DNA from 2 places in the Oceanobacillus sp. FSL K6-0118 genome. Region 2 is predicted to be linked to the other one. Evidence: a T-box and tRNA genes for the amino acid it is inferred to sense, from the RefSeq annotation. Region 2 holds a T-box; the other holds one or more tRNA genes.
What was found. The T-box of region 2 lies ahead of tyrS (tyrosine--tRNA ligase). A T-box ahead of a tRNA ligase gene usually reads a tRNA of that ligase, here a tRNA-Tyr.
Positions count from the first base shown of each region.

Region 1: it has a tRNA-Tyr gene. The T-box ahead of tyrS (tyrosine--tRNA ligase) is inferred to sense a tRNA for this amino acid. The anticodon was not compared.

Region 1 is NZ_JBBOVR010000001.1:980,642-995,367, reverse strand. It holds rRNA gene MHI02_RS05220 (23S ribosomal RNA) at 1-696, opposite strand, end outside; rRNA gene MHI02_RS05215 (16S ribosomal RNA) at 1,140-2,705, opposite strand; tRNA gene MHI02_RS05210 (tRNA-Ile) at 2,948-3,021, opposite strand; tRNA gene MHI02_RS05205 (tRNA-Gly) at 3,035-3,108, opposite strand; tRNA gene MHI02_RS05200 (tRNA-Arg) at 3,277-3,353, opposite strand; tRNA gene MHI02_RS05195 (tRNA-Arg) at 3,367-3,443, opposite strand; tRNA gene MHI02_RS05190 (tRNA-Leu) at 3,445-3,533, opposite strand; tRNA gene MHI02_RS05185 (tRNA-Gly) at 3,539-3,613, opposite strand; tRNA gene MHI02_RS05180 (tRNA-Leu) at 3,638-3,722, opposite strand; tRNA gene MHI02_RS05175 (tRNA-Lys) at 3,730-3,802, opposite strand; tRNA gene MHI02_RS05170 (tRNA-Thr) at 3,811-3,886, opposite strand; tRNA gene MHI02_RS05165 (tRNA-Tyr) at 3,906-3,990, opposite strand; tRNA gene MHI02_RS05160 (tRNA-Phe) at 3,996-4,071, opposite strand; tRNA gene MHI02_RS05155 (tRNA-Asp) at 4,099-4,175, opposite strand; tRNA gene MHI02_RS05150 (tRNA-Met) at 4,188-4,264, opposite strand; tRNA gene MHI02_RS05145 (tRNA-Val) at 4,294-4,369, opposite strand; tRNA gene MHI02_RS05140 (tRNA-Glu) at 4,441-4,515, opposite strand; gene MHI02_RS05135 (hypothetical protein) at 4,774-5,034, opposite strand; gene MHI02_RS05130 (lactonase family protein) at 5,348-6,394, shown strand; gene MHI02_RS05125 (MFS transporter) at 6,424-7,650, opposite strand; gene MHI02_RS05120 (MarR family winged helix-turn-helix transcriptional regulator) at 7,664-8,071, opposite strand; gene MHI02_RS05115 (YjcZ family sporulation protein) at 8,202-8,312, opposite strand; gene pabB (aminodeoxychorismate synthase component I) at 8,528-10,267, opposite strand; gene MHI02_RS05105 (Lrp/AsnC family transcriptional regulator) at 10,470-10,973, shown strand; gene MHI02_RS05100 (aminotransferase) at 10,970-12,142, shown strand; gene MHI02_RS05095 (CAP domain-containing protein) at 12,327-13,457, shown strand; gene trpB (tryptophan synthase subunit beta) at 13,658-14,726, shown strand, end outside.
Region 2 is NZ_JBBOVR010000001.1:2,590,574-2,605,299, reverse strand. It holds gene motP (flagellar motor protein MotP) at 1-141, shown strand, start outside; gene motS (flagellar motor protein MotS) at 131-898, shown strand; gene MHI02_RS13355 (acetoin utilization protein AcuC) at 1,054-2,220, opposite strand; gene MHI02_RS13350 (acetoin utilization AcuB family protein) at 2,217-2,873, opposite strand; gene MHI02_RS13345 (GNAT family N-acetyltransferase) at 2,874-3,527, opposite strand; gene MHI02_RS13340 (transglycosylase domain-containing protein) at 3,735-6,626, opposite strand; T-box leader at 6,853-7,062, shown strand; gene tyrS (tyrosine--tRNA ligase) at 7,144-8,415, shown strand; gene MHI02_RS13330 (M20 metallopeptidase family protein) at 8,796-9,956, shown strand; gene MHI02_RS13325 (ABC transporter substrate-binding protein) at 9,978-11,579, shown strand; gene MHI02_RS13320 (ABC transporter permease) at 11,661-12,605, shown strand; gene MHI02_RS13315 (ABC transporter permease) at 12,834-13,691, shown strand; gene MHI02_RS13310 (ABC transporter ATP-binding protein) at 13,713-14,726, shown strand, end outside.

The sequences.
Region 1 (14,726 bases), 1.6 Mb from region 2:
CGCCCTATTCAGACTCGCTTTCGCTACGGCTCCGTGTCTTCCACTTAACCTCGCATACAATCGTAACTCGCCGGTCCATTCTACAAAAGGTACGCCGTTACGCATGAACGCGCTTCGACTACTTGTAGGCACACGGTTTCAGGTACTCTTTCACTCCCCTCCCGGGGTGCTTTTCACCTTTCCCTCACGGTACTGGTTCACTATCGGTCACTAGGGAGTATTTAGCCTTGGGAGATGGTCCTCCCGGATTCCGACGGAATTCCACGTGTTCCGCCGTACTCAGGATCCACTCCGGAGGAAATTCTTTTTCGATTACAGGGCTGTTACCCTCTTTGGCTAACCTTTCCAGGTTGATTCATCTAAAGAATTTCTTTGTAACTCCTTGTGGAGTGTCCTACAACCCCAGAGAGCAAGCTCTCTGGTTTGGGCTGTTTCCGTTTCGCTCGCCGCTACTTGGGAAATCGCATTTGCTTTCTCTTCCTCCAGGTACTGAGATGTTTCAGTTCCCTGGGTGTGCCTCTTATGCCCTATGTATTCAGACATAAGTCCTGTTCCATTACGAACAGTGGGTTTCCCCATTCGGAAATCCTCGGATCTAAGTTTACTTACAACTCCCCGAGGCATATCGGTGTTAGTCCCGTCCTTCATCGGCTCCTAGTGCCAAGGCATCCACCGTGCGCCCTTATTCACTTAACTAAGTTTACAATGAATAAGCGTGCTATTATATAGCCTTGCTTTAAAATTTGATGTCTTGTTTACTCTTATTTAGTTTTCAAGGTACAAAGTTTCAGAGAGATTTGCTCTCTCAAAACTGAACCAAACAACACAGTATGTTTCATCCAAATTAGGATGTTCCGTAATGTCCAGCTGCAGCACCCAGCGACTAGCAAACTTCCTTCACCTCCGCGCGATAAAGAAGACTTGCCGACTGGTGAAACCAGAGGCTTAGTCGCACTTATACCCTTGTGGTGTAAGTCAACATCGATTCACTTACGTTCATCGTGTTTCCTTTATCTCCTTCGGTAGAAGAATGTCCGATTAAAATCGCCACTTTGCGCGGCAACATCGGACCACCTGGCATGGCCAGGCGCAGTTTGTACGTCGCTAACCGGGTGCTTTCGCTTTTCGTATATCCTTAGAAAGGAGGTGATCCAGCCGCACCTTCCGATACGGCTACCTTGTTACGACTTCACCCCAATCATTGGTCCCACCTTCGGCGGCTGGCTCCAAAAGGTTACCTCACCGACTTCGGGTGTTACCAACTCTCGTGGTGTGACGGGCGGTGTGTACAAGACCCGGGAACGTATTCACCGCGGCATGCTGATCCGCGATTACTAGCGATTCCGGCTTCATGTAGGCGAGTTGCAGCCTACAATCCGAACTGAGAATGGTTTTATGGGATTTGCTTGACCTTGCGGTTTCGCTGCCCTTTGTACCATCCATTGTAGCACGTGTGTAGCCCAGGTCATAAGGGGCATGATGATTTGACGTCATCCCCACCTTCCTCCGGTTTGTCACCGGCAGTCACCTTAGAGTGCCCAACTTAATGCTGGCAACTAAGATCAAGGGTTGCGCTCGTTGCGGGACTTAACCCAACATCTCACGACACGAGCTGACGACAACCATGCACCACCTGTCACTTTCGTCCCCGAAGGGAAATCCCTATCTCTAGGGAGGGCGAAAGGATGTCAAGACCTGGTAAGGTTCTTCGCGTTGCTTCGAATTAAACCACATGCTCCACCGCTTGTGCGGGTCCCCGTCAATTCTTTTGAGTTTCAGCCTTGCGGCCGTACTCCCCAGGCGGAGTGCTTAATGCGTTAACTTCAGCACTAAGGGGCGGAAACCCCCTAACACCTAGCACTCATCGTTTACGGCGTGGACTACCAGGGTATCTAATCCTGTTCGCTACCCACGCTTTCGCTCCTCAGCGTCAGTTACAGACCAGAGAGTCGCCTTCGCCACTGGTGTTCCTCCATATCTCTACGCATTTCACCGCTACACATGGAATTCCACTCTCCTCTTCTGCACTCAAGTCCTCCAGTTTCCAATGACCCTCCACGGTTAAGCCGTGGGCTTTCACATCAGACTTAAAAGACCGCCTGCGAGCGCTTTACGCCCAATAAATCCGGACAACGCTTGCCACCTACGTATTACCGCGGCTGCTGGCACGTAGTTAGCCGTGGCTTTCTGGTTAGGTACCGTCAAGGTCAGGTCAGTTACTACCTGACTTGTTCTTCCCTAACAACAGAGTTTTACGATCCGAAAACCTTCTTCACTCACGCGGCGTTGCTCCGTCAGACTTTCGTCCATTGCGGAAGATTCCCTACTGCTGCCTCCCGTAGGAGTCTGGGCCGTGTCTCAGTCCCAGTGTGGCCGATCACCCTCTCAGGTCGGCTACGCATCGTTGCCTTGGTGAGCCTTTACCTCACCAACTAGCTAATGCGCCGCGGGCCCATCTATAAGTGACAGCTTACGCCGCCTTTCAAACTTCTTATTATGCAATAAAAAGTATTATCCGGTATTAGCTCACGTTTCCGCGAGTTATCCCAGTCTTATAGGTAGGTTGCCCACGTGTTACTCACCCGTCCGCCGCTCGTTCCACTCTCTTCACCCCGAAGGGATCAGAAGAGATTCCCGCGCTCGACTTGCATGTATTAGGCACGCCGCCAGCGTTCGTCCTGAGCCAAGATCAAACTCTCCAAAAAAGTTTGTTTCAAATGAATGAAATTCATTTGAAATTCTTAGCTTTTAGAGGAAAAACCTCTATTTTTTAAAAAGAAAAACGAGTTTCTTTTTCTTGACATACTGGTTGTTTTGTTCAGTTTTCAAAGAGCAAAATTTATTATCGCTTCAAATAAGTAACTTTAATAATATATCATATTCACTATATCTTTGTCAACAACTTCTTAAAAGATATTTTTGGATCATCCAACTAAAATTCATTGGATGGGCCTGAGTGGACTCGAACCACCGACCTCACGCTTATCAGGCGTGCGCTCTAACCAGCTGAGCTACAGGCCCATTATAAAAATAATGGAGCGGGTGATGGGAATCGAACCCACGACATCAGCTTGGAAGGCTGAGGTTATACCATTTAACTACACCCGCACAATTTAATTAAATTTGTACTTTAGATTCAATCCCGACCAACATGCCTCTCCATCTACAAGCCTATTCAAGGAAGTCAATGCTTCGAGGCAACTCGTAGATTATTCGGTAGAAGTGTCGCTCGTGGCTGAGGTTATACCATTTAACTACACCCGCATAATAATAAGGTGGCCGAGAAGACAGGATTCGAACCTGCGACCCACAGCTTAGAAGGCTGTTGCTCTATCCAACTGAGCTACTCCCCGTGCACTATGTATATGGCGCGCCCGAGAGGAGTCGAACCCCTAACCTTTTGATCCGTAGTCAAACGCTCTATCCAATTGAGCTACGGGCGCATGGTGCCGAGGACCGGAATCGAACCGGTACGGTAGTCACCTACCGCAGGATTTTAAGTCCTGTGCGTCTGCCAGTTCCGCCACCCCGGCAAGAGTGGAGCGGAAGACGGGATTCGAACCCGCGACCCCCACCTTGGCAAGGTGGTGTTCTACCACTGAACTACTTCCGCATGATATTATATTAAGTAATGAAATGGTGCGGGTGAAGGGAGTCGAACCCCCACATCCGAAGATACTAGATCCTAAGTCTAGCGCGTCTGCCAATTCCGCCACACCCGCATAATGATGAGCCATGAAGGATTCGAACCTTCGACCCTCTGATTAAAAGTCAGATGCTCTACCGACTGAGCTAATGGCTCATTAAAAATGGTGCCGGCCAGAGGACTTGAACCCCCAACCTACTGATTACAAGTCAGTTGCTCTACCAGTTGAGCTAGGCCGGCGAATGATAAAGTTATTAAATGGTGGAGGGGGGCAGATTCGAACTGCCGAACCCAGAGGGAGCGGATTTACAGTCCGCCGCGTTTAGCCACTTCGCTACCCCTCCAACAATGGTGGCTCGGGACGGAATCGAACCGCCGACACACGGATTTTCAGTCCGTTGCTCTACCGACTGAGCTACCGAGCCATCATAATGGAATCTATTCATTTAAAATGGCGGTCCGGACGGGACTCGAACCCGCGACCTCCTGCGTGACAGGCAGGCATTCTAACCAGCTGAACTACCGGACCAATTCAAATATTTGGTTGCGGGGGTAGGATTTGAACCTACGACCTTCGGGTTATGAGCCCGACGAGCTACCAGACTGCTCCACCCCGCGATGTGAAAAATATAAGATTTAGAAGTTAATGGTGGAGGATACAGGGCTCGAACCTGTGACCCCCTGCTTGTAAGGCAGGTGCTCTCCCAGCTGAGCTAATCCTCCAACGCATTAGGATGTGCTAGTACATGTGTTGCGACAGGTCATCGCGTACTTAACATGACTTCCTTAAAAAATGGTGACCCGTACGGGATTCGAACCCGTGTTACCGCCGTGAAAGGGCGGTGTCTTAACCGCTTGACCAACGGGCCATTTCATATTTCGAATTAATTTGTCAACGCGCTTTAATATATCATATTTCAATGTTTGATGTCAACAAGAAATTTCATTTGACTTTATTCGCGTTTTTTAATCGGTTTTTAACAGCAAAATTTATATTAAAGCAAACTCATATAAATGTCAACATAAAATAATAAATTTTGTTTTTTAATTTTAACAATCGACAAAAACGCCCCCAAAATGACGCTTGTTATAATTATACACAATATTGAAAGAAGAGAAACTATATACTAGGATTCCTCTTCTTCTTTTTCATCCTTATCCAAGTTCACATCTTCTAGATCAAGCCAAGATAACATTTCTCCCACAACTATATTTACTTTTTCATTTACAATATCTTCCCCATATTTTTTCTTCGCCTTTTCAATAAAACTTAAAACCTCATCATTATATTTTATAATCGGCTCATCACTTTCAAGATTATTAAACAAATCCAGTATTTCATCTAATGCTTTATCAAATCGTTTACTTTCTATTTCAGTTGCTTTCATAATAAAGTCACCTCAAGATTATCATGCCCCAAAAAAACTCAATTTCTACCTTTTTCTTTTTAAGAGTTTGTTCAAAAGTCCGGTAAAATGACACTTCGATACTAAGGAGGCGTTGCAACAAATCTTTAGTGGGACGAGTAATCGTAGTCCCAGAACGTTGGCGACCTCAGTCCGTTTCATTCACCTTTTTAAACACGCATTTTAAGAAGTCTTTTCCAAGGCTAGACTCGTAAAAGCAAGGAAGTGACAAGTGCTCATGTTATCGATATACTTAGGTAGACACTGATTTAAGTAGAAAGGGGATTCTCAGAACATGAAATACATCGGATACATTGGCACATATACAAAAAAAAGCAGTGAAGGAATATATTCATTTGAATTAGATACGGAAGAAAAGAAAATATCGAACGTTAAAATTGCAGCTAAAGTTGACAGCCCTACTTACTTGAAGCTTACTATTGATAATAAATTTCTTTTTTCTGTCGCAAAAGACGGAGATAATGGTGGAGTTGCCTCTTTCAAAGTTAATGATAGAACCGGTGAACTAACAGCAGTTAATAATCAGGTAGAACCCGGTGCGAACCCTTGTCATATCAACACGGATAAAGATTATCAATTTTTATTCAGTGCTAATTATCATAAAGGTACGGTAGATTCTTATAAAATAAATCAAAATACTGGTGAAGTTAGCCAAGCTATATCAACTATTCAACATACTGGTAGTGGACCCGATCCTAGGCAAGAAAAATCGCATATCCATTATGCTGGCATGACTCCGGATGAAAATTACTTAGTTGTCACTGACTTAGGCAGTGATTTACTTCTTACTTACCAAGTTAGTGACAATGGTGAGCTAACTGAGGTAAATCGTTTAGTTGTTCCAGCTGGTAGTGGACCTAGACACCTAGCTTTTCATCCTAAACTTTCTACTATTGCGTATCTTGTAACGGAATTCAGTGGGGAAGTTTTTGTCCTATCATACGATCAAGAAAATGGAAGCTTCTCCATTGTTCAATCGATTAAAACCATTCCAGAAGATTTCAAGGAAAATAATCAAGGTAGTGCGATTCACGTTTCTTCTGACGGAAGATTCGTATACTCTGGAAATCGAGGACATAATAGTATCGCTGTTTTTAAAGTAGATACGGAAACTGGAAAATTATCTTTTATTGAGAATACACCAACAGAAGGTGACTGGCCAAGAGATTTCGTTCTCGATCCTAGTGAAAAGTTCTTAATTGCTTCCAACCAAGAATCAGATAATCTTACTTTATTCTCCCGTGATACCGAAACAGGCAAATTATCGTTATTACAAAAGGACATACATGCTCCTGAACCGGTATGCCTTAAGTTTTTATAAAATTACGTTTGAATACAAACAGCTAGGAACTATTGTCCTAGCTGTTTCTCTACCTCTTCATGAATCATTCTATGTTGTTTCCTTGAGCGGGATGTCTTTTTCCCATGTACGAAATAATATACAAAAATGGAAACAAAAACGATACATGCCATTCCAACATACATTCCTCTATAACCCGTTAAAGGTAAAGTAAACCCTAATAAAAATGGACCAACGCCTACTCCTGTGTCAAAGAATACAAAAAAGGTAGAGGTTGCAAGTCCAATTCTATGTGACGGAGCTCTGTTAACTGCAATAGTTTGAGCACTTGATTGTACGGTACCAAATCCAATTCCAATAACGGCTCCCGCAATAAGTAAAATCAAACCATGTGAAGCTTGACTAAGCAAAATTAGTCCAAAACCAAATATGACAAGGCATGGATAAATAACGGAGTTTTCTCCCTTTAAATCAAATAATTGACCAGTAAACGGTCTAGATATTAATAAAAACGCCGCATACATGACGAAAAAGAAACTTGCTGTATCAACTAAATTTATTTCTGTCGCATAAGACGTCATAAACGATAAAATGCTGGAGTATACAAATCCAAGGATTGCTATAAAAATCGCAATCGGTACAGTTGTCTTTTCAAAGTAATCACTAATTTGAAAGGACTTTTTCGCAGTCTCCTTTGGTACCCGAGCTACTTCTGGTACTCTCAACGTTAAAGCAGCTATCAAGGATACTAGAGCAAAGGTAGTAGTAGTTACAAATATCACTGTATAGTCGAAATGTTGGCTTATAAATAATCCTAAAAAAGGACCAATGGCCATGGCTAAGTTCATACTTGTAGCAAAATAACCCATTCCCTCTCCACGTCTTACCACCGGAATAATTTCCGCTGCGATTGTTCCCGTTGCAGTGGTACATATCCCAAATGAAAAACCATGGATAAATCGAAGGGCTAATAATAAAGGTAAATTGTTAATAGGAAAATACAATAGCATCATAGCTAGAAAAAGTACCGAACCGAGTAATAAAAGTTTTTTCTTACCAACCGTCGCAAGTGCTTTTCCCGCTATTGGTCTCACAAGCACTGCGCCAAGTACGAAAATACTTGAAGCAAGCCCAGCCAAACTTTCTGATGCATGGAAACTTTTTATCGAATAAACCGTTAACGTTACGATTAACATATAAAACGAAATAAATAATAAAAAGTTTGAGGTGGATACCATGATGAAGTCTTTCGTCCATAACTTAGGTTTTCTACTCAAACTTATTCCTCCCTTATTTAATTTTTTCTTTTAGCTTATGGATTGTATGTAAAGTCACCATTAGATCCTCATCTGAAATTTCGTTTACTAGATTTTCTTCAAAGGTGTCTATAATCCGCTTTGCATCGTCATAAACTTGCATCCCTTTTTCCGTTAAATGGATTTTTCTCTCCCGTTTATCTGTACTAGGAATTTTTTTAATTAAGCCTATTTTTTCTAAACGATTCACGGTACGAGTTATAGTTGGTTTTTCTACATCATAATAATTACTTATTTCAACAAGAGTAGCTGTATTAAAATGCTTCAAATAGAAAACTATCAACCATTGCGAATGATATAAACCAACTTTTGCTAGTTGTTCATTTATCTTTTTCGTAAATGCCCGGGTAAACTGTAACTGATGATGAAAAAAAGAATCCACATTAAACCTCCACTTGAACAATTAGTTACCTAGGTAACTATATACATTTTTTCTTTTCTTGTCTAGTACAAAAGAAAATAAGGCACCAAATGAAACGGTGCCCTACGAATTTTCCAACACTTTTTAAAGATTAGTATCCATAACCTACATAAGAGGTTCCAATAATAATTAACAGTATGAATAGAACTACAATTAAGGCAAAACCTCCACCATAGCCAAAGCCTTTTTCGGGTGCACTCATAAATTAACACCTCCTCATTCACGTACATAATTACTATATGTTAAGGCGTACGAATTGTTATAGATAAATGCCTACATTTGATACTTAACTCCTAAAGATTATGGGAAAAGAGCCGTGATTTTCCCGAAAGTTTTTGTCTACACCCTTGTCTTTCTAGCAATAAAAAATTAAGTATACACATATTGGTTCTATATGGTTCATATTAGAAGACTTAGTTAAGTAGTAGAAAAGTCAACGGGAAGCCATTTACGTACACTATTGATTAACCAAATACCCTCTTGCCTATCTAAGTCTTCTACATATAATACTTTCTCCCTTATTTTTCCTGTTGTAATCAGGAATTGACGATAAGTTCCTGCAAGTAGCCCGCATTTTATTGGTGGCGTCCATAGCTTTCCATCAATCTTTAACACAACATTACCAATCGTAAATTCCGTTAATTCTCTGTTCTTATTCCATAAAAGCAAATCATAGATTCCCTCTTTTTTTTCAAAGCATTGATACATGGTACGATTCGTCGTTTTATGGTAATAAAATGGATTTTCCAAATCGATTGGCTCGTTTGCAAGCATTACTTTTACTGGAACATCTGGGGCAGTAATGGACTTGGCTTCTAACTCGATTTTTTCTTTTTTTGAAAAAAGCAAACGGACTTTATACGGACCATTTTCATAACTTTTAGCAAAAGAAAGTAAAGCTGTTTTAACCTTCTCTTTATTCATTGGTATTCCAAAGTAATTAGCGCTATTGCTAAGACGATGGATATGCTCTTCCAACAGAAAATACTCCCCATCTTCTAATAGTAAGCTCTCTAACAATCGAAAATCAGGTCTCTCTTCCTCCAACAATCTAGCTTTGTCAAGCATTTCGTGATACTCCCCTTTAGTTGTAGAATCCCAAGTGATTCCACCTCCTACTCCATAAGTGGCAACCCCTGTTTTTCCTTCAATAACAACCGTACGAATCGGCACGTTAAAAATTGCTTCCTTTTTCGGTGTAATAAAACCAATTGCACCACAATACACTTCCCGAGGAGTTGTTTCCAATTCTGAAATAATTTCCATCGTACTTATCTTTGGGGCACCGGTAATGGATCCACAAGGGAAAATCGCCCGAAAAACATCTACTAAATCAGTTTGTTTCTTTACCTTTGCTTGTACAGTTGATGTCATTTGGTGAACGGTTGGATATTGCTCGATTTCAAATAATTTCGGTACATGAACGGATGTTGGTTGTGCAATAACACTTAAATCATTTCGTAATAAGTCCACAATCATGATGTTTTCAGCACGATTTTTCTCCGATTTGTACAACCATTTTGCATTTTCCTTATCTTCCTCTACTGTTTTTCCCCTATTAATCGTTCCCTTCATTGGACGGGTTGTAATGGTTTCGTCCTTCATATGAAAGAAAAGTTCCGGTGAAGCTGATAAAATCTGATAATCTCCTATATTAAGGTAGGCAGAATAGTTGGATGTTTGCGCTCTTTTTAGTTTTTCAAAAAAAGCTACATCATCACCTTGAAATTTAGAATACAATCGAGTGGTATAATTCGTTTGGTAGGTAACTCCATTTTTTATAGCCTTTTTAATCGTTTTAATAGATTTACTATATTCATCTTTAGGTGTAGAAATATTCCATGGACCCACCTGATAGTATCCATCACTTTCTACAGATTTTTCACTAACTTCCTTAAAAATTCCAAACCATAATAAAGGCATTTTGTTATTGGGATTTACTTTAAATTTTTCATTAAAAGCAGGTGCACTCTCATAAGCCAAATATCCTGCAGCATAATACCCTTCTTCAACCGCATCCTGTACCATTCTTAAACACGGGATCACTTCTTCCACTGCATTAGTCGAAATAACTCGAACTGGATTCGTAAACGTATGTGGACAAATCTCCCCTGTTGATGAAGCAAATTCAAATGATAATATAATTTCTTTATTCATTAGTTTTTTCCTTTTCCATTTAATTTTTTCTTTTTATTATAATATTACTAAATGACACATGTCACTTCAGTAAAAACTTCGACAAAAACCTTTAACTTTCACCAAAAACCAACATTAGTTTGACTTTATTTGTTGATAAATTCTGTAAAGTGATATAAATTTAATACAGTTTATCGTTTAGAAAATGGATGGAGGAAAAGCAATGAAATTATCTAATGATGAATTGAATATATTAGCAATTCTAGAAGAAAATCATAGAATCTCCACAGAAACTATTGCAATGCAATTAAATATGACGGAAGAAAACGTTCATAGGACGATTAAAAAATTAGAAGAAGATAAAATAATTGTTAGTTATCCAACCCTTATTGATTGGAATCAAATTGAAGGTAAAGAAACTGTCGTAGCAATGATAGACGTTAAGGTTACACCACAACATGGCGTAGGATTTGATGAAATCGCCGAGCGAATTTATCGTTATCCAGAAGTTAATTCCGTCTATTTAATGTCAGGTACTTATGACTTATCAGTTACATTAGAAGGAAAAACATTGCAAGAGGTTTCGAAATTTGTTTCGAATAAATTATCAACAATTGATAATGTTATCTCCACAACCACACATTTTATATTAAAAAAATACAAACATGATGGTGTCATCATCGAAGGGAACGACGATGATGATAAAAGAATGGTGGTTACCCCATGAGCATGGATTATGAACAATACTTATCAAAAACAGCAATAGACCTAAAACCATCTGGGATAAGAAGGTTTTTTGATTTGGCAGCAAGTATGGAGGGTGTCATCTCACTTGGGGTTGGAGAACCTGATTTTATTACTCCATGGAACATTCGTGATGAGGCTATCAATGCCCTACAGGACGGATATACATCCTATACAGCAAATGCTGGGCTAATCGAATTACGCCAAGAAATATCAAATTACGTACAAAGAAGATTTGATGTTCACTATGATCCTGAGAATCAAATCATTGTCACTGTCGGAGCAAGCCAGTCTCTTGATTTAGCCTTTCGCGCCATTGTAAACCCAGGTGATGAAGTGTTAATTGTGGAGCCTGCTTTTGTATCTTACGCTTCACTAGTATTATTGGCTGGAGGGGTTCCGGTTCCAATCTCCACCTACTCCGATAATGGATTTAAGGTAACACCGGAGCAAATTGAAGCAGCGATAACAGATAAAACGAAAGCTGTTTTAATTTGTACACCAAATAATCCAACCGGTACTTGTTTAAATAAAGAGGAGTTAACACAAATCGCTAACGTCATTCAAAAGCATGACCTCATTTGTCTCACAGATGAAATTTATGCAGAACTTACATATGATGATGGATTTACGAGTATGGCTTCCATCCCAGGAATGTATGAGCGAACGATTTTAATTAACGGTTTCTCCAAAGGGTTTGCAATGACGGGATGGAGGCTGGGTTTTGTAGCAGCCCCTAAAGAAATGGTAGACCTAATGGTAAAAATTTATCAGTATACAACCATGTGTGCGCCACATATGTTACAGAGAGCTGCCATAGAGGCTTTACAAAATAGTACAGATCAAGTTGAACATATGAGAGAAAGTTACTGGCGAAGAAGGAATTATATCGTTCAAGCCTTAAATAATATTGGGCTCAGCTGCCATATACCAGGTGGCGCATTTTATGTTTTCCCATCGATTAAGCAAACTGGACTCTCTTCGGAAGAATTTGCAAGCGAACTCCTCCAACAAGAAAAAGTGGCAGTCGTTCCGGGCAATGCTTTTGGTGAATCCGGAGAAGGATATATTCGTTGTTCCTATGCTACATCTATCGAACAATTGCAAGAAGCAATGAAGCGTATGGGAAGATTTATCGATTCATTGAAATAAAATAAGAAATCCCTGCTAAAAAATTAGTTAGGGATTTCTTATTTTTTACTAACCAAATGTGCTCTCCACTTTTCCCTTCCAAATTTAGCACTTTATACCACCTATTCTAGGCTTCTTCACATTTGTTCATAATGTTGATACTTGATATGATAAAAAAACATAAATGAAGACTGGATGTGGGGACATGTTACGCTTAAGAAATTGGATAGTTTTATTGCTTGTCGCCGGAGCTTTATGGCACTTTTATGGGGAGACATATGAGCATTCTGGTTTTCAAGGTGTTTTTCATGAGATAAAAGAAGATGTAAATGAGTTTATAGAAAATCCAATCGTCACTTCGACAGTAAATACAATAAAACAAGAGTTTCAAATATTATTGTCAAGGCTAAACGGGACTCAGGAAAATCATGATATAAAAACCGAACCGACTATAGAAAAACCAAAACTAAACGAACCGACCAATCAAAGCTTTTCCATCCATAATATTGAAATTGGTGATAAACGATCAGATGTAGAGCAACAAGTCGGAACCCCCAAACGTTCAAGTCTGAACGAATATGGAGTAGAATGGAATACTTATCATGAAAATTACCAAAACTTTTTTATGGTAGCATATGATAAGGAAGACAAAGTCGCTGGTCTATATACGAACCAGGATTTATTAAGTTCTACACTTGGCATTGATTTAAATAGTTCACGAGAGACTGTTTTATCAACTTTAGACGAACCATTATCAGCTATTCGCAAAGGACTAGTCCGTTATCAAATACAAAATGATGATGAAAATGATACATTTTTCATTGATCATAACTATGTGACGATTTTTTATGATAAACATGAAAATAATACGGTTACCGCCATTCAAATTATTAGCGACAAGCTAGAACAACAGAAAAAGGAATACTTCGGAGAACCGACCCCTGATTTAAAAGCAGGACTAGAATATCAACTTTTTGATTTAACCAATGCAGCCCGGGTCGTTCATGGTTTGCCAGTATTAAATTGGGAGGAACCACTTAGAAAAACTGCTCGTGATCACAGTACAGACATGGCTGAACATAATTACTTTAGTCATACGAACTTGCAAGGACAATCACCATTTGACCGGATGCAGGAAGATGATATTGTATTCCGAATAGCCGGGGAAAATCTTGCAACCGGGCAACCTAGTAGCATTTTTGCTCATGAAGGGTTAATGAACTCCTTGGGCCACCGAGAAAATATATTGAAAAAGGAATTTGAGTCTTTAGCCGTTGGTGTCGATTTTAACCAGAATTCGCAACCATTTTATACGGAGAACTTTTTAACGAAATAACAATCATTCGGACGCAGGAAACCAGCGTCCTTTTTTTATCCCACCTAAAACGGGTAGTAAATGCGACTAACCATCAGTGGAGGATGATTGAAAACCCCACTAATGGAAGTCTTCTTTATAATTTTCTTAAAATTATCTAACATTTCATATATAATAAGAGAATGAAACATAGTATTACTAGAATAGGAGCTGAGCAGAGAATGAGTGAAGAAGTTGTATCTGAGAAAGGTTATTTTGGTGAATTTGGTGGCAGTTTTATTCCCGAGGATTTAAAGGTGATTTTGGATAATATTGGAGACCAGTTCGATAAATATAAAGATGATCCTAAATTTCTAGAGGAATATCGTTACTATTTAAAAGAATATGTTGGGCGTGAAAATCCGCTAACATTTGCTAAAAACCTTACAGAAAAAATAGGTGGGGCCAAAATCTATTTAAAACGTGAGGATTTGAATCATACAGGTGCACATAAAATTAACAACGCCTTAGGTCAAATACTTCTAGCAAAACGTATGGGTGCCAAACGCATTATTGCGGAAACTGGTGCAGGTCAGCATGGAGTTGCCACCGCAACTGCAGCGGCAATGGTTGGTTTACCTTGCACCGTGTACATGGGAAAAGTCGATACAGAAAGACAAGCCTTAAATGTATTCCGTATGCAACTTTTAGGTGCTGAAGTAGTTGCCGTGGAAGATGGCCGTGGTCGGCTAAAAGAAGCGGTAGATGCAGCGTTTGAAGACCTAGTAAAAAATCATCAAGATACGTTTTATCTAATCGGTTCTGCTGTTGGGCCATATCCATACCCAGAAATGGTGAAATACTTCCAATCTATCATCAGTGAAGAATCCAAAAGACAAATTTTAGAAAAGGAAAATAAACTACCAACAGCCATCGTTGCTTGTGTAGGTGGTGGAAGTAATGCGATTGGTTCCTTTGCTAGTTACTTAGATGATAAAGACGTTCGGTTAATTGGTGTAGAACCTTCCGAAGCTCCATCTATTTCAGAAGGTATTCCGGCAGTATTCCATGGATTTAAGTCTTATACATTATTCGATGAGAATAACGAATTAAAGCCAACCAATTCGATTGCAGCAGGTCTTGACTATCAAGGTGTTGGACCAGAACATGGTTACCTATATGCTTCCGGTCGTGGAGAATATGTTCAAGCTTCTGGCGGGGAAGCACTTGAGGCATTCCAAGAGTTATCTAGGGTGGAAGGAATTATTCCGGCATTAGAAAGTTCGCACGCTGTTGCACATGCTATGAAAC
Region 2 (14,726 bases):
GGAATTATTGGTGTACAATCCGGACAGAATCCACGTATCCTTGAGGAGAAACTAAATGCATTTCTTTCCAATGAAGATCAAGAAAAGCAAAAAGAAATCCAGACTTCTAATATCATAGGAGAAAGCATTAATGAAGCGTAGGAGAAAGAGGAAGTCCATTAAAGAAACTGGTGCACCAAAATGGATGGTTACCTATTCTGATATGGTAACCTTAATTTTAGTTTTCTTCATACTATTATTTGCTATGTCAAACCTTGACGATGAACGCTTTGAGGCGGTTCAAGAATCATTCCAAAACAGAATGATTTTTGATTTTTATCCTTCTATAGTTCCTTCCAATCAACCTGCTGAACAATCCAAAAATGAAAAAGGGGATAACTTAGAAGGAAAGTTGAATAGTGACTTGGATGAAAGTGATTTAAGTGATCAAACACCTAAGACGGAAGAAGGGAACTCTCTAGATAATCTAGTTAGTGAAGTAGAATCTTTTCTTGATAATAATAATTTAAATGGTGCTATTACGGCTAAGCGATCAGATGAAGGTGTTGTATTAGTCTTGCAGGAGAATATCTTATTTGACACTGGAGAGGCAACCGTATTAAATTCGGCTAAACCATTTTTAGATAAGATAGGTCTTCTCTTAAAAGATGTTCCAAACCAAGTGCGTGTAGAAGGGCATACTGATTCTAGGCCGATAACAAACTATAGGTATCCATCGAATTGGGAATTATCGGCAGCTCGCGCCGGTAGTGTTATTCGCTATTTAACTAATGGATTTGAATTGGATGAAAAAAGATTCTCATCAGTTGGTTATGCAGATACTAGACCTATAGCACCAAACGATTCTGAAAAACACTGGGGTAAAAATCGGAGAGTAGAAATTGTAATTATGGAATAAAAAGAGCAGTTGCTGAATATGCACCTGCTCTTTTTATTCCTCTTTATCCGACCTATACGGGCAGTAGATTCCCACCTTAAGCTTCTGGGGAACAAAGAAAGTAGGTGGGAGATCGGATGGAAGTCTACTTTATTAAGAACTGTAGATAGTTGTTATCATTTCTTTTGTGGTTTAAACGTGTATTTTAGTAATTGATTTAGTAGTTTACTATTTTTATCGTTAATTTCTGGTTTTCTAGGAATGTAAGGAAATGCTTCTTCATTTGTGTCATGCCAATGATTCGGAATATTTACAGGCGATTCCTTTTTCCACTTTTCAATCCATGTGCGTGGGAGAGGGCCGGTGCTAATTGTACCCATTTTCATGACATTCCAAATTTGAGCCCATGCTCTTGGAACAACTCGCCAAATGTCGTAGCCTCCTCCCCCAAGGGCAATCCATTTCCCGTTACAGTACTCGTGGGCTAATTCATGGGAAATCTCAGGAATACGTTCATATATTTTCATAGAAGTGCAAAGATGGGTTAGGGGGTCATATGTATGTGCATCTGCTCCGTTTTGTGTAATAATAATGTCAGGTTTAAAGAACTCCGCAATTCTTCTAATAGCCCCCTCATAAACTTCCAAAAAGGATTCGTCTTGTGTAAAAGCATCGATAGGGAGATTAAATGAATAACCAAATCCTTGTTTTATTCCCCGTTCGTTTACTTCACCTGTACCCGGAAATAAATACCTACCTGTTTCGTGGATTGAAAATGTACATACATTAGGGTCATCATAAAATGCACTTTGAACTCCATCACCATGATGGGCATCCGTGTCAACATACAATACCCTTAAATTATAATTTTTTCTTATATATCTAATAGCAATAGCCGCATCATTATAAATACAAAATCCAGAAGCTTTCCGCTTAAATCCGTGATGTAGTCCACCGCCTATATTCAACGAATGATTAACACGTTCATTTATAACTTCATCTACAGCTGTTAATGAACCTCCGACGAGCAGGGCGGATGCTTCATGCATACCATCAAAAATGGGAGTGTCTTCCGTACCAAGACCGAATTCACGTTTCTCGTCATCAGTTAATTGGTTAAAACTTGCTCTTTTAACTGCTTCTATATAATCTTCATCATGAAATAATGCTATTTCTTTATCTGACGCTTTACGAGGTAAAAGTAAGTCCTCAGAAGTTAATGCATTCGATTGTTCCAATAATTCTTTCGTTAATTGAATTCGTTTTTGATTGAAAGGGTGATTTTCATGAAAATGGTATTCTAAAAATTGATCAGAAAATATAAAAGCTGCGTTCCTTTTCATACTTTTGGCTCCGGAATATTATTAGGCCACATTAATTTGTAGCCAGCATTTCGTAAGTCTTGAATGAATGGAAGCGGATTCATTGTTTGGATTCGAAAAACAAGTATTTTATAATTTGGATCATCTTTAAATGGGTAGACCAATACGGATGCAATATTCACTTTGCGTTTTCCAAAAATAGCTGCAACCTCAGGAATAATCCCTGGGACGTCGGGAACTTTTACCTCAATTACGGAGCTTTGTACCGTTATCCCTGTTAACTGAATTAACGTATATAACATATCCTTTTCCGTCACAATACCGACCAGTTTATTTTTATTCACAACTGGTAAACAAGCAATTTCCTTATCATAAAACACACGTGCAATTTCTTCTACAAAATCAAGCGGATGGATTGTAATAACAGGTGTAGTCATAATCATTTTTATTTCATTCTCTAATTCATTTTGTTCTATGCTATCATTCTTTAACAAGACTGAAGGGCTTGCATCCCTTACATCACGGTCAGAAACAATACCAATTACTTCATTGTTATCATTGACAATAGGTATATGGCGAATACGATGATCTTGTAATAATTGTAGGGCGTTAGCAATTGTTGCATTTTGGGGTAGAGTAATCACCTCAGTTTTCATGATTTCCTGTACTAACATTTATAAACCCTCCCTCATAGAACGATCCTTATTTCTTGATAGGAATCGTAATTCATCAAATTTCTTTACAGATTCTTCCGGAACATTTTTCCCGATACGGACCATCAAACAATTTGCGGGATGAGAAATAATTTCCGGGTCATCTGTTGGAGCGGGGAGTAATCCACCGGCTGCCATCATTTTTTCCATTAATTTTCGATAATTCCAGATGCTTAATTTGGTTCCTTCTAAATCCCAATGCCAATAATATTCTGTAGAAATTATAATATAATTTTCCATAAATTCATCACGCATGGAAATTTCAAGAAGGTTAGAAGCGACTTTTTCACCACGAAATTCTGGGATGATTTCTATTGCCCCTAATTCAATCAAATCCTGCATGTTAAATTCAGACCATCTTTCAAGTGGATCAGGATGCACATAAGTGACATATCCAATAATAGTATCAAGTGTACGAGCTACTATTATTCTGCCTTCCGGAAAGTCAGCGATTTTTTGAAGCGCCTCAAATTGTTTATGTGCTGGCCTAAATGCAGTTAATTTCTCATGAAAGTGATATTGCTGTAATTCATTCGAGGAGAGTGGACCCTCAATCACAATGGGTTCTGATGAGGTCTCTCGTTGCATCTTGTAATGGGTCTTGATGTGTTCCATGTTTTCACCACCTAATTTCAGGTCATCCGTATTAACTATAGTATACAAGATAATTCGAAAAAGTTTTAGTCTTTTGTAACATTTTCATGAATGAGTTTTTCTAATGGTAGGGGCGGAGCTAATAAGTTCCGTCTCTATTAGAAAAAAGAAGATACCCGACAACGAGTACCTTCTTTAATATTAAGCACTTTCTGAGCTGTGCCTATGTTATTCTTGTTTCTCTTTTTTCTTTTCTTCTTTCTTTTTTTGTTCCTTCTCTTCTTTTGCCTTTTTCGACTCGGATTCATCAGCTGATTTAGGGTCTTTGCCAATTACAATTTCATTAGATGGACTAGACTCTAAGCCAAAATAATCAACTGCTTTTACTTGATAAGTCGCATTGTCATCTTCAACTGAGAACTCAGTATTTGAAGTGTTTCCTACAAGTTTATAATTTCCATCGGAGTTCGATTTGCGATAAATCCGGTATCCGACTATATCACTTGAGTCTGGTTTATTCCATTTAAGCTTATTATCCTTATAGTTTACTGACGTCGGCGCTAAAGGAGCTTTGCCATCATTTTCAATTTTATAGGATGCTAACCTAGTTTTAGGAGCACCAATTTGTTGCCATTTATCTGTATCGGTTCGGGGAATGAGTTGGCTAACATTGTTAATCCCTTTGCGTTCCAGCCATTCAGGATTAAACATGAGCCCATTTCCTAAAGTGAATTCCTTAGGTGTATCTGACCCAGCTGCAACAGCTTTTCCAGCTATAACAATTTGTGAACCTGCTATTAAACTATCATCTACCTTAGTAGGTACATATTTCGAATTATAGATGTCTGATTTTACTAACCCGGCTTTTTGGCATAAATCAGATGCCAAGTCACCTGAGATACTACAGTAACTTCTAGAGACAATACCATCCGGCTGTTTAAATCTTTCGGAAGGTGCTACAAGTTCCGGATTAATATCAGAAGCTGCATTAATTAATTGTGCCCATAAATTTTGCGTACGTTGACTGTAACTTAGTGAAGAAGAACTGTCGTAAATAGAATCAGGGATCTCATAACCAAGCCATGTTCCGAATGTTACGTTCGGGTTAGTAGCAATGAACCATGCATCATCATAATTTTGTGAAGTACCTGTTTTTCCTGCCCAGTCAACACCACCATATTTTAACCTTGATTTTACATAAGCACCCGTACCACTATTTATGACATCTCGCATCATATCAATTGTAAGATATGTTGTTTGTGGTGAAAAAACATCAACAGGTTTTGTTTCGTGCTCATATACAACATCACCATCAGCTGTTGTAATCTTATCTATCATATAACCATCTGCAAATTTTCCATTATTGCCAAAGGTTGCATAAGCATTAATGTTTTCTTCAACAGATATACCATTCTCAGATGCTCCAAGAGCAAAAGATAGATTTTGATGGTCAGCTTCTACTAGAGAAGTAACACCCATTTTTTCCAAATAGCTAGCAGGGTCTTGTGAAATTATTTTCTCATAGGTAATAACTGCAGGTATATTATAAGAGCTAGCTAATGCTTTTCTTACTGTTACCGTACCGTAATTTCCACCACCATAGTTTTTAGGACTCCATGATCCCCAGCTTCTAGGTTCATCGACGATAGTCGTACTAGGTTGAACTTTACCTAATTCCATTGCTGGTGCGTAAACGGCTAAAGGTTTAGCTGTACTACCTATTTGTCTTTTAGCTGTTGCATAGTTTGTTTGATTTTCCTCACTATAATTACGATTACCTAAAAAGCTAATAATTCTTCCTGTTTTATTATCAATTAAAACTGCTGCAGCTTGAATAGATTGAAGCTTTGTTTCGCCTGTTTTTTTATTTACTACCGTATTCTTATCATTTCCATAATATTGGTAATTGGCTGCAATCTCTTGGAATGCATCGTACATCTTTTTATCGATAGTCGAATGAACCTTATACCCTTCCGACTGAATAGCTTTAGATGCTAGTGCGGAATACTTTTTCTTTAATTCTTTATCTTTTTCCAGATCCTCTTTAGAATGCCCATCTTTTTCTGCCAAATGATACATAATAATATCTGTTGCCCTTGATTGAATTTCTCTAGTTAAGATTGGGTATTTTTTATGTGGAGATTTGTCTTCTTCTTTGAAATCGGCAACTACATCATAGTTTATCGCCTCTTCGTATTCTTCTTTTGTAATATAGTCCATATCGAGCATTCGGTTTAAAACAATTTTCATCCGGTTTAGGCCAGGCTTTATTCCGTCCTCGTCTTTTAAACCACCATTATTTTTAAATGGTGTATAATAGGATGGGCTTTGTGGCAAACCTGCTAAATATGCTGCTTGTGCAAGATTAACTTCATCTGCATTAATACCAAAAATACCTTGTGCAGCTGTTTGAATTCCCGCTATATTTCCACCTGAGGAATTACGTCCATATGGAACAATGTTTAAATACGCTTCTAGGATTTCATCTTTTTCAAAGAATCGTTCCAACCGTAGGGCCAAGAGAATTTCTTTCGCCTTTCTTTCAAAAGATACTTCATCTGTTAATATTTGATTTTTTATTAATTGCTGTGTGAGTGTACTACCACCGCTTTGCATATTTGAATTTGATACTTCTTGGTATAATGCTCGGAATATAGCCTTTGGCACAATACCTTGATGTTCATTAAAATATTCATCTTCCGTTGCAATAACGGCTTGAATTAAGGTAGGAGATATTTTATCTAGGGTCGTTTCTTCCCGATAAAGATCGGTTTGTACATCTCCTAAATAAATATTATCAGCAAAATATAACTTTGTCGTTTCATCGTAATTATAGATATCTTCCTTCATGTCTGCATAGCTACGTACGGGTTCATCTTTTATAAGGGAGGCAAAAAAACCTGCGCCTACCCCTCCAACAAAGAAAGCACCTATGAAACCTATAATTAAAAAGACTAATATTATATTCCAAACAACATCATATGTAATACGTGAAGTTTTCTGGATCTTACCAGTTTTCCATATGGTCGATACTTTATTGATAAATTCATAGTTTCTAAAGGTATTCCACGCTGATTTAGACTTTCTCTTTAATTGATGAAACATCTCTTTCAGTTTCATTTGCAAAACCCCCTAAAATTCTTTTATAATTATATCATAAGTATATTTTTCGAGATAGATGAATTTAGTTGCATTTTAATAATGTATATGATAAAGATTATTAGAGGATGTTCAAAAAGTCTGGTGAACATGTCATACCCTTGTGGAGGTGCAGCTTTCTCAGCTGAATCGGTCTTTTTCATCCAACTTTTTGAACATGCACTATTAGCAACATTCTATATATATGTAAGTAGCTAAGAAAGAATGAAGTAGTTTTACAAATCCCTATCAAAGAGAGCTAGTGGTCGGTGGAAACTAGTATACATTTGTAACACGAATTACGTTCTGGAGCAATTTCTTCTCTTATGAAGGAAACGGTGGAAACATCGATAACAATACCGAGTGGCACAACTGTGCAACAAGGGTGGTAACGCGTGTTTAATAACTCGTCCCTTTTTAGTTAGGGATGAGTTTTTTTATTTTTAGAAATGGCTGTTTTCTTAGAAAGATGCCAAATTAAAATAGGAGAGTGCATGTAATGGATATTTTACAAGATTTAGAAAAACGCGGACTAATTCAACAAACTACCGATCATGAAGGTCTAAAAAAACATTTAGAAACGAACCAGGTAAGTTTGTACTGTGGTTTTGACCCAACGGCAGATAGTTTACATATTGGTCATTTAGTACCATTAATTATGCTAAAACGATTCCAATTAGCTGGTCATAAACCAATTGCATTAGTCGGCGGCGGTACCGGAATGATAGGGGACCCAAGTGGACGTTCCACAGAAAGGTCATTAAATACAACAGAAACGGTACAATATTACGCTGATTCATTAAAAAAACAAATTAACAAAATTTTAGAAGTGGAGAACATTGAAAGTTCTGTAAAAGTACGAAATAATCATGATTGGTTAGGAAAATTAACTTTTATTGATGTACTAAGAGATATAGGAAAACATTTTAGTATTAATTATATGCTAGCTAAAGAATCTGTTTCAGCTCGTATAGAACAGGGACTTTCTTTTACTGAGTTTAGTTATATGCTATTGCAGTCTTTAGATTATATGAAATTATATGAAGAAGAAAACGTAACATTACAAATAGGTGGAAGTGATCAATGGGGAAATATTACCGCTGGAATGGAATTAATTCGTCGGGCAAGAGAAAATCAAGATGAGGAAATTAAAGTATACGGTTTAACTGTCCCATTAATAACAAAGGCAGATGGAACTAAATTCGGTAAAACAGCTGGTGGAGCAATTTGGCTTGATCCGGAAAAGACAACGCCATATGAATTTTATCAATTCTGGATTAATACGGACGACCGTGATGTCATTAAATTTATTAAGTACTTTACATTTTTAAACGAAGAAGAAATTGCTCAATTAGAAAGTGAGGTTACTAACCATCCGGAAAATCGTGTTGCTCAAAGACGTCTTGCAGAAGAAATGACTAAATTAGTTCATAGTGAAGAAGCGCTAGCACAAGCGAAAAAAATTACAGAAGCATTGTTTAGTGGAGATTTTAAGAAGCTATCCGCCAGTGACATTGAACAAGGTTTTAAAGATGTACCAACATTTGAAACTTCAAAAGAAGATATAGGCCTAGTTGATCTATTAGTAAATGCTAAAATTTCTTCTTCTAAGCGCCAAGCAAGGGAGGATATTTCTAATGGAGCGGTCTATATTAACGGGGAACGTCAACAAGATATTCAATATACTGTGACCGAAGAAGACCGTATTGAAGAGAAATTCACTATTATCCGCCGTGGTAAGAAAAAATATTTCTTAATTTCCTTTAATTAATATTGGAAATTGAAAAAATACATTGACTTGAGATGTCAGTGTATTTTTTTTGCCAAAAAAGTGTAAGGTACTCTCAACCTTAGTTTTTACATATAAAAATAGCCTCCAAATCTATGAAAATACCCTAAACCGAGTTGACAACTAGGTATAATATGGTTATCATTACTTATAAATTTATCCCACCTAAACGGACAGTAAGATTCCCGCCTAAAAAACAAAGAAGGTAGGTGGGAGATCAACTACCCGTAAAGGTTTGATAAGTCAGCGGGGGTTGAAGGAAGTTCCCACTGATGGGGTATTCTTTATAAAACTTACTAAATTCAAATAAAAATAGAATGCGGGGGATTTAATTGGGCTTAATTAAAGAATTTTCAACAATTATGAATAAAGTTGATGAACAGTTTTCGGAAGTTCAGAATTGGCGTAGACATTTACATAGACATCCAGAGTTATCATTTGAAGAAAAAAATACTGCATTGTTTATAGCAGAAAAATTAAGAAGCTTTGGACTTTCTGTGAAAACACAGATTGGTGGTCACGGGATTGTTGCGGAGTTAGAAGGGAAAGAACCAGGTAAAACAATTGCTTTGCGCGCGGACTTCGATGCTCTGCCTATTCATGAAGAAAATGATACTGCATATACATCCGAAAACCCAGGCGTTATGCATGCTTGTGGACATGATGGCCATACGGCAGCACTTCTTGGGACAGCACAAATGCTTAGTAAATATAAAGAACAATTAAAGGGGAAAATACTTTTTGTTTTCCAACCGGCGGAGGAGAAGCCACCAGGAGGAGCAAAATATATGATTGAGGAGGGAATTCTCGATAATGTAGATTATGTATTTGCTGCTCATCTCGCTTCAGAACTTCCATTAGGTCAAGTTGCTGTTGGTGCCGGATACCAAATGGCTGCAGTTGATAAGTTTGAAATAACGATAAAAGGGCATGGGGGACACGGTGCTAGGCCGAATGAGGCAATTGATCCAATTGTTATTGGTAGTGAAATTGTTCAATCCCTACAAAAAATTGTAAGCCGTAGGGTAGACCCATTGAAATCTGCTGTTGTTACACTGGGGGTATTCCAAGCTGGTGCTGCATTTAATGTTATTCCGGATGAAGCTAAAATTGAGGGAACGGTAAGAACCTTTGATGAAGATGTACGTGATTTAGTTGAAAAGGAAATACATTCTATTGTAAATGGAATTGCCAATGCGAATCACGCAAACTGTGAAATTGACTTTTTACGTGGTTACCCATCCCTATTTAATCATCCGGAAGAGACAGCAACTGTAAATGATATTTTAAAAGAGGTTTTTAATAAGGAAGAAGTTGTTGCACTAGAGCCAACGATGGGAGCGGAGGATTTTGCTTACTTCTTAAAAGAGAAACCTGGAACGTATTTCAGAGTTGGATCAAGAAATGAAAGCGAAAGTACCCATTATCCACACCATCATCCGAAATTTGATATAGATGAAAGGGCTTTACTTAATATTGAAAAGGCATTTATAAAAATTGTTTCACACTATTTAGTTGACTAATTACTAGGGGAGATCAGAGGAATGCGTCTAGAAAAAACATTAAAATTATTTGCTATATTAATTTTCACACTTATTTTGGTGGCTTGTAGTAATGGGAGTTCAAGCGAAGAGACGGGAGAAGGAAATTCAGCGGCAGAGGAAAAACAAACTGGTGGCACACTTGACGTCGCTTATACTAGTGAGCCAGATACATTAGACATTATGTCAAATGCTTCAAGTCCAACAAGGGATATCGCTTGGCATATTTTTGAAACATTAGTAGCGCTTGATAAAGATTTTGCTGTTAAACCGATGATAGCTGAAGATTATAGTGCCTCAGATGATCAAAAGGTTTATACCATAACCATTAGAGATGATGTGAATTTTCATAATGGCACAACTGTTGGGGCGGAAGATGTAGTAGCATCTATTGAAAGATGGAGACTTGTTTCTTCTGTAGGCAAAGTTGCAAGTGAGTATATCGAAGACGTGAAGGCAATCGATGAATTAACGGTAGAAATTACATTGAACGAAGTGTATAACGGGCTTCTAGATGATATGGCTGCTCCAAAAACAGGATTAGCTATTATTCCAAAAGAAATTGCCGAGGAAGCAGGGGAAAAACCATTAGTTCCGGAACAGCTTATTGGTACGGGACCGTATCAATTCGAAAAATGGGAAAGAGGAAATGAAATCGTTCTAACGAGGTTTGATGATTATTCACAGCGTGAAGAAGCGGATTGGGGAGGGCTTACAGGTAAAAAGGAAGCTATTCTTGATCAAATTAACTTTCTAATTGTCAAGGATCCCCAAGTGAAATTGAATGGTTTAAAAACAAACCTATATGATTATGCTCAAAACATTCCGACAGATTTATATGAAGTTATTGAAACAACACCAAATATAAATCCAGTTACGTATATCAATGGTTACTCAATGATTACACCTGATAAGTCAGAGCCGCCATTTGATGATTTGAAAGTTCGCCAAGCTTTACATTATGCTCTAGATAAAGAGGCCATCGCTCAATCGACTTATGGGAATGAAGAATTCTATGAAATGGATGGTGCTCTATTTGATCCAACTCAAACCGAATTATATACAGCAGAAGGAACAGACACTTATTTGGAGTATGATCCAGAAAAGGCAAAAGAGCTATTAAATGAATCTGATTATAATGGTGAGCCCATTACCATAATGTATTCCAACAATAATGAGGCATATAAACGTATTTCTCAAGTAGCTGAACAACAACTTGAGGAAGTAGGGTTTACAGTCGAACTAGAGCCATATGAATGGGCAACATATCTAGAAAAATGGCAAGAACCTCATAATTGGGACATTGTTGTCATTGGATATTCTACTAGATTTTCACCAAATGAGTTAGGATTTCTAGTTCAAGATACCGGTAGTAGTGGTTGGTACAACAGTGAACGTTGGTCTGAGTTAATGACACAATGGGGATTAGCAGCATCTTCTGAAGAAAGACAAAAAATATTAAAAGAAATGAACCAAACGGTATATGATGAACTTCCTTTCTTAAAAGTTGCAAATGAAACGACATTAGATATAATGAGTGACGAAATTCAAGAATATGATGCTTGGATTGGTCCACGATTCTGGAATACTTATAAGAATGAATAACCACAAAGGGAGTCATGTCTGTTTTTAACGACACTGGCTCCTTTGTTCTTTTCAAAGATTGATATAAAGGGAGGGAAAAAAGTGTTACATTACACGTTACGAAGACTTTTAGCCATTATTCCTGTTCTATTTATCGTTAGTATCATTGTATTTATGATTGTTCATCTTACTCCAGGTAACCCAGCTTACCTTATTTTGGGGGAAGATAGTTCTCCTGAGGCAATTGAACAATTAGAACAACAATTGGGACTAGATAAACCAAAAGTTGTTCAATATTTTGACTGGTTAGGCAATATATTTGTAGGGGACTTGGGACAATCGATTTATTCTGAGCAAGCAGTAACACAAATTATTGTCGAACGTCTTGGTCCGACATTTAGCTTAATGGTTATATCCATGTTATTAACCATAATTGTTGCGATACCAACTGCTATTTTTATTGTATGGAAACGGAATACAGTGTTAGATCCTCTGTTTTTATCAGGTTCTCTACTAGGAACATCAATACCTGAGTTTTGGTTAGCGTTGTTATTAGTTCTTGGTCTGGGTGTATCCGTACCTATTTTTCCTGTAGCGGGTTATATACCAATTACAGATGGATTATTGGGTTGGTTACATCATTTGCTTTTGCCGGGTATTGTTTTGGCTGCTGTAGAAATCGGGTTAATTGCTCGTATGCTCAGGGATAGCATGCTTGAATCGGTCAATCAAGATTATACGAAAACAGCACGAGGAAAAGGGGTAAAAGAAAGTACAGTTTTAATGAAGCATGTGTTTTCCAATGCGCTTATTCCAACGACAACCGTCATAGGTGTAACAGTTGCTGGTCTGCTCGGAGGAACAGTTATCATTGAAACGATTTTTACAATTCCAGGTGTTGGTCAATTGTTAATTGATTCGATTCACCGTAGGGATTACCCGGTAATTCAAGGAGTAGTATTATTTGTTGCTTTTGTTTATGTACTTATTAATTTAATTGTCGACCTTTTATATGCCTTTTTAGATCCAAGGATTCGCTATGATTGATTTAGGAACAAAGGCGCAAGCGCCCGTTTAGCGACGTACGGACTGGACTGAGCCGCAGGAGATAAAGGAAACACGACGAACGGAGTGAGTCGATGTTGACTTATCGAACGGAGGTGAAGGAAGTCTCGCTAGTCGCTGGGCGCTGGAGCCGGACGTGGCCTTTTCTGAATAATTATCCACATGCAGGAATTTTATAATTTCCTGGACAACAAAAAAGGAGATGTCTTCATGTTAAGAAGAAAACGTAATCTCATTCCTTTCGTCTTTTTAATTTTATTGTTTTTAGCAACCATGACAGCTACATGGTGGCTTCCTGTATCTCCAAGCTTTATGGATTCAAGTCTGCGATTGATGGCACCATCCGCAGAGTATTGGTTTGGTACAGACCACTTTGGCCGGGATATATTCGGTCAAACGATTATAGCTGCAAGGGTTTCACTATTAGTCGGTTTTACGGTTGCCGCGCTTTCTACGATAATGGGAACAATAACGGGTCTTATTGCAGGATACTATAAAAAGTTAGATTCTATTATTATGCGGATTATTGATGGGATGCTGGCTTTTCCTTCTTTATTATTGGCACTTGCTTTGGTTGCTGCTTTAGGTGGAAGTGTAACTAATATTATTATCGCGCTGACCTTTTCCTTTTGGCCTGTTATGACACGAGTTGTACGCTCAAGTGTTCTTCAAGTAAAAAATATTCAATATGTTGAAGCTGCCAAAACATCAGGAATTAAGGATACTGTAATTTTATCGCGATACATTCTTCCTAATGTCATGTCTCCTATCATTGTGCAAGGAACGTTTATTTTTGCAAGATCTATACTAGCAGAAGCGGCACTAAGTTTCCTAGGGGTTGGAGTTGAACCATCCATACCAACATGGGGAAATATGTTACAAGAAGCACAGATTTATATTACAACAGCGCCTTGGTTCTCCATTTTTCCTGGTATTTTTATTGTTGTTACTGTCCTAGCGTTAAATGTATTAGGAGATGGGCTTAGAGATGCTTTTGACCCTTATGCAAAAGGGAAGAAGAAAGTAAAAAAACAAATGTTCAAACAGAGAAAACAATATGCTTCATGATAATAGTAGGAGGGATAGACGGTGCTAGAAGTAAAGAATTTGAAAGCTCATATTGATACACCAGATGGGTTGGTAAAGGCAGTTGATGGAGTGACCTTTACTATTAAACCAGGTGAAACGGTCGGTATAGTAGGTGAATCTGGAAGTGGGAAAAGTGTTCTAGCTCATTCTATCATGCAACTTAATCCTAAGCCGCCAACCTTCTACCCGCAAGGTGAAATTCTATTTGAAGGAAAGAATTTGCTCCAATTACAAGAAAAGGAACTTCGGAAAATACGAGGTAACGATATAGCGATGATTTTTCAGGATCCTATGTCAAGTTTAAATCCTGTTTTTAAAATAGGAGATCAATTGATGGAAGCGATATTAACGCACCATCACATGCCAAAAAGTAAAGCAAAACAGAGAGCAATTGAATTACTAAAAGATGTAGGTATTCCAGATCCAGAAAAAAGAATGAATGCATACCCACATCAATTTTCAGGTGGAATGCGTCAGCGTGTCCTTATCGCTATTGCACTCGCATGCAATCCGAAAATTTTGATTGCGGATGAACCGACCACAGCACTTGATGTTACGATACAAGCACAAATACTAGAACTTATGAAAAATATTCAAGAAAAATATGGGATGGCTATTATTATTATCTCTCATGATTTGGGCGTTATTGCTCAAATGGCAGAGAAAGTTCTTGTTATGTACTCAGGAAGAATTGTAGAAAAGGGGAATGTGGAAGATATCTTCTTTCATACTTCTATGCCTTATACATGGTCGTTGCTTAGGTCCCTTCCACGTATCGATTCTGAATCTCGTGAACGTTTACTTAATATAGAGGGGCAACCCCCAAATTTAATTCATCCACCAAGTGGGTGTAATTTTCATCCACGATGTCCTTTTGCTACGGAACAATGTAAGTTGATTGATCCTGAATTAACGAAAAGATCTTCTAATCATTTTGTAGCTTGTCTTTTATCCGAAGTGGAGTTTAAAGAAGCGAAGAGACTTATGGAAAATGTAGAACAGGAAGGGGATTTA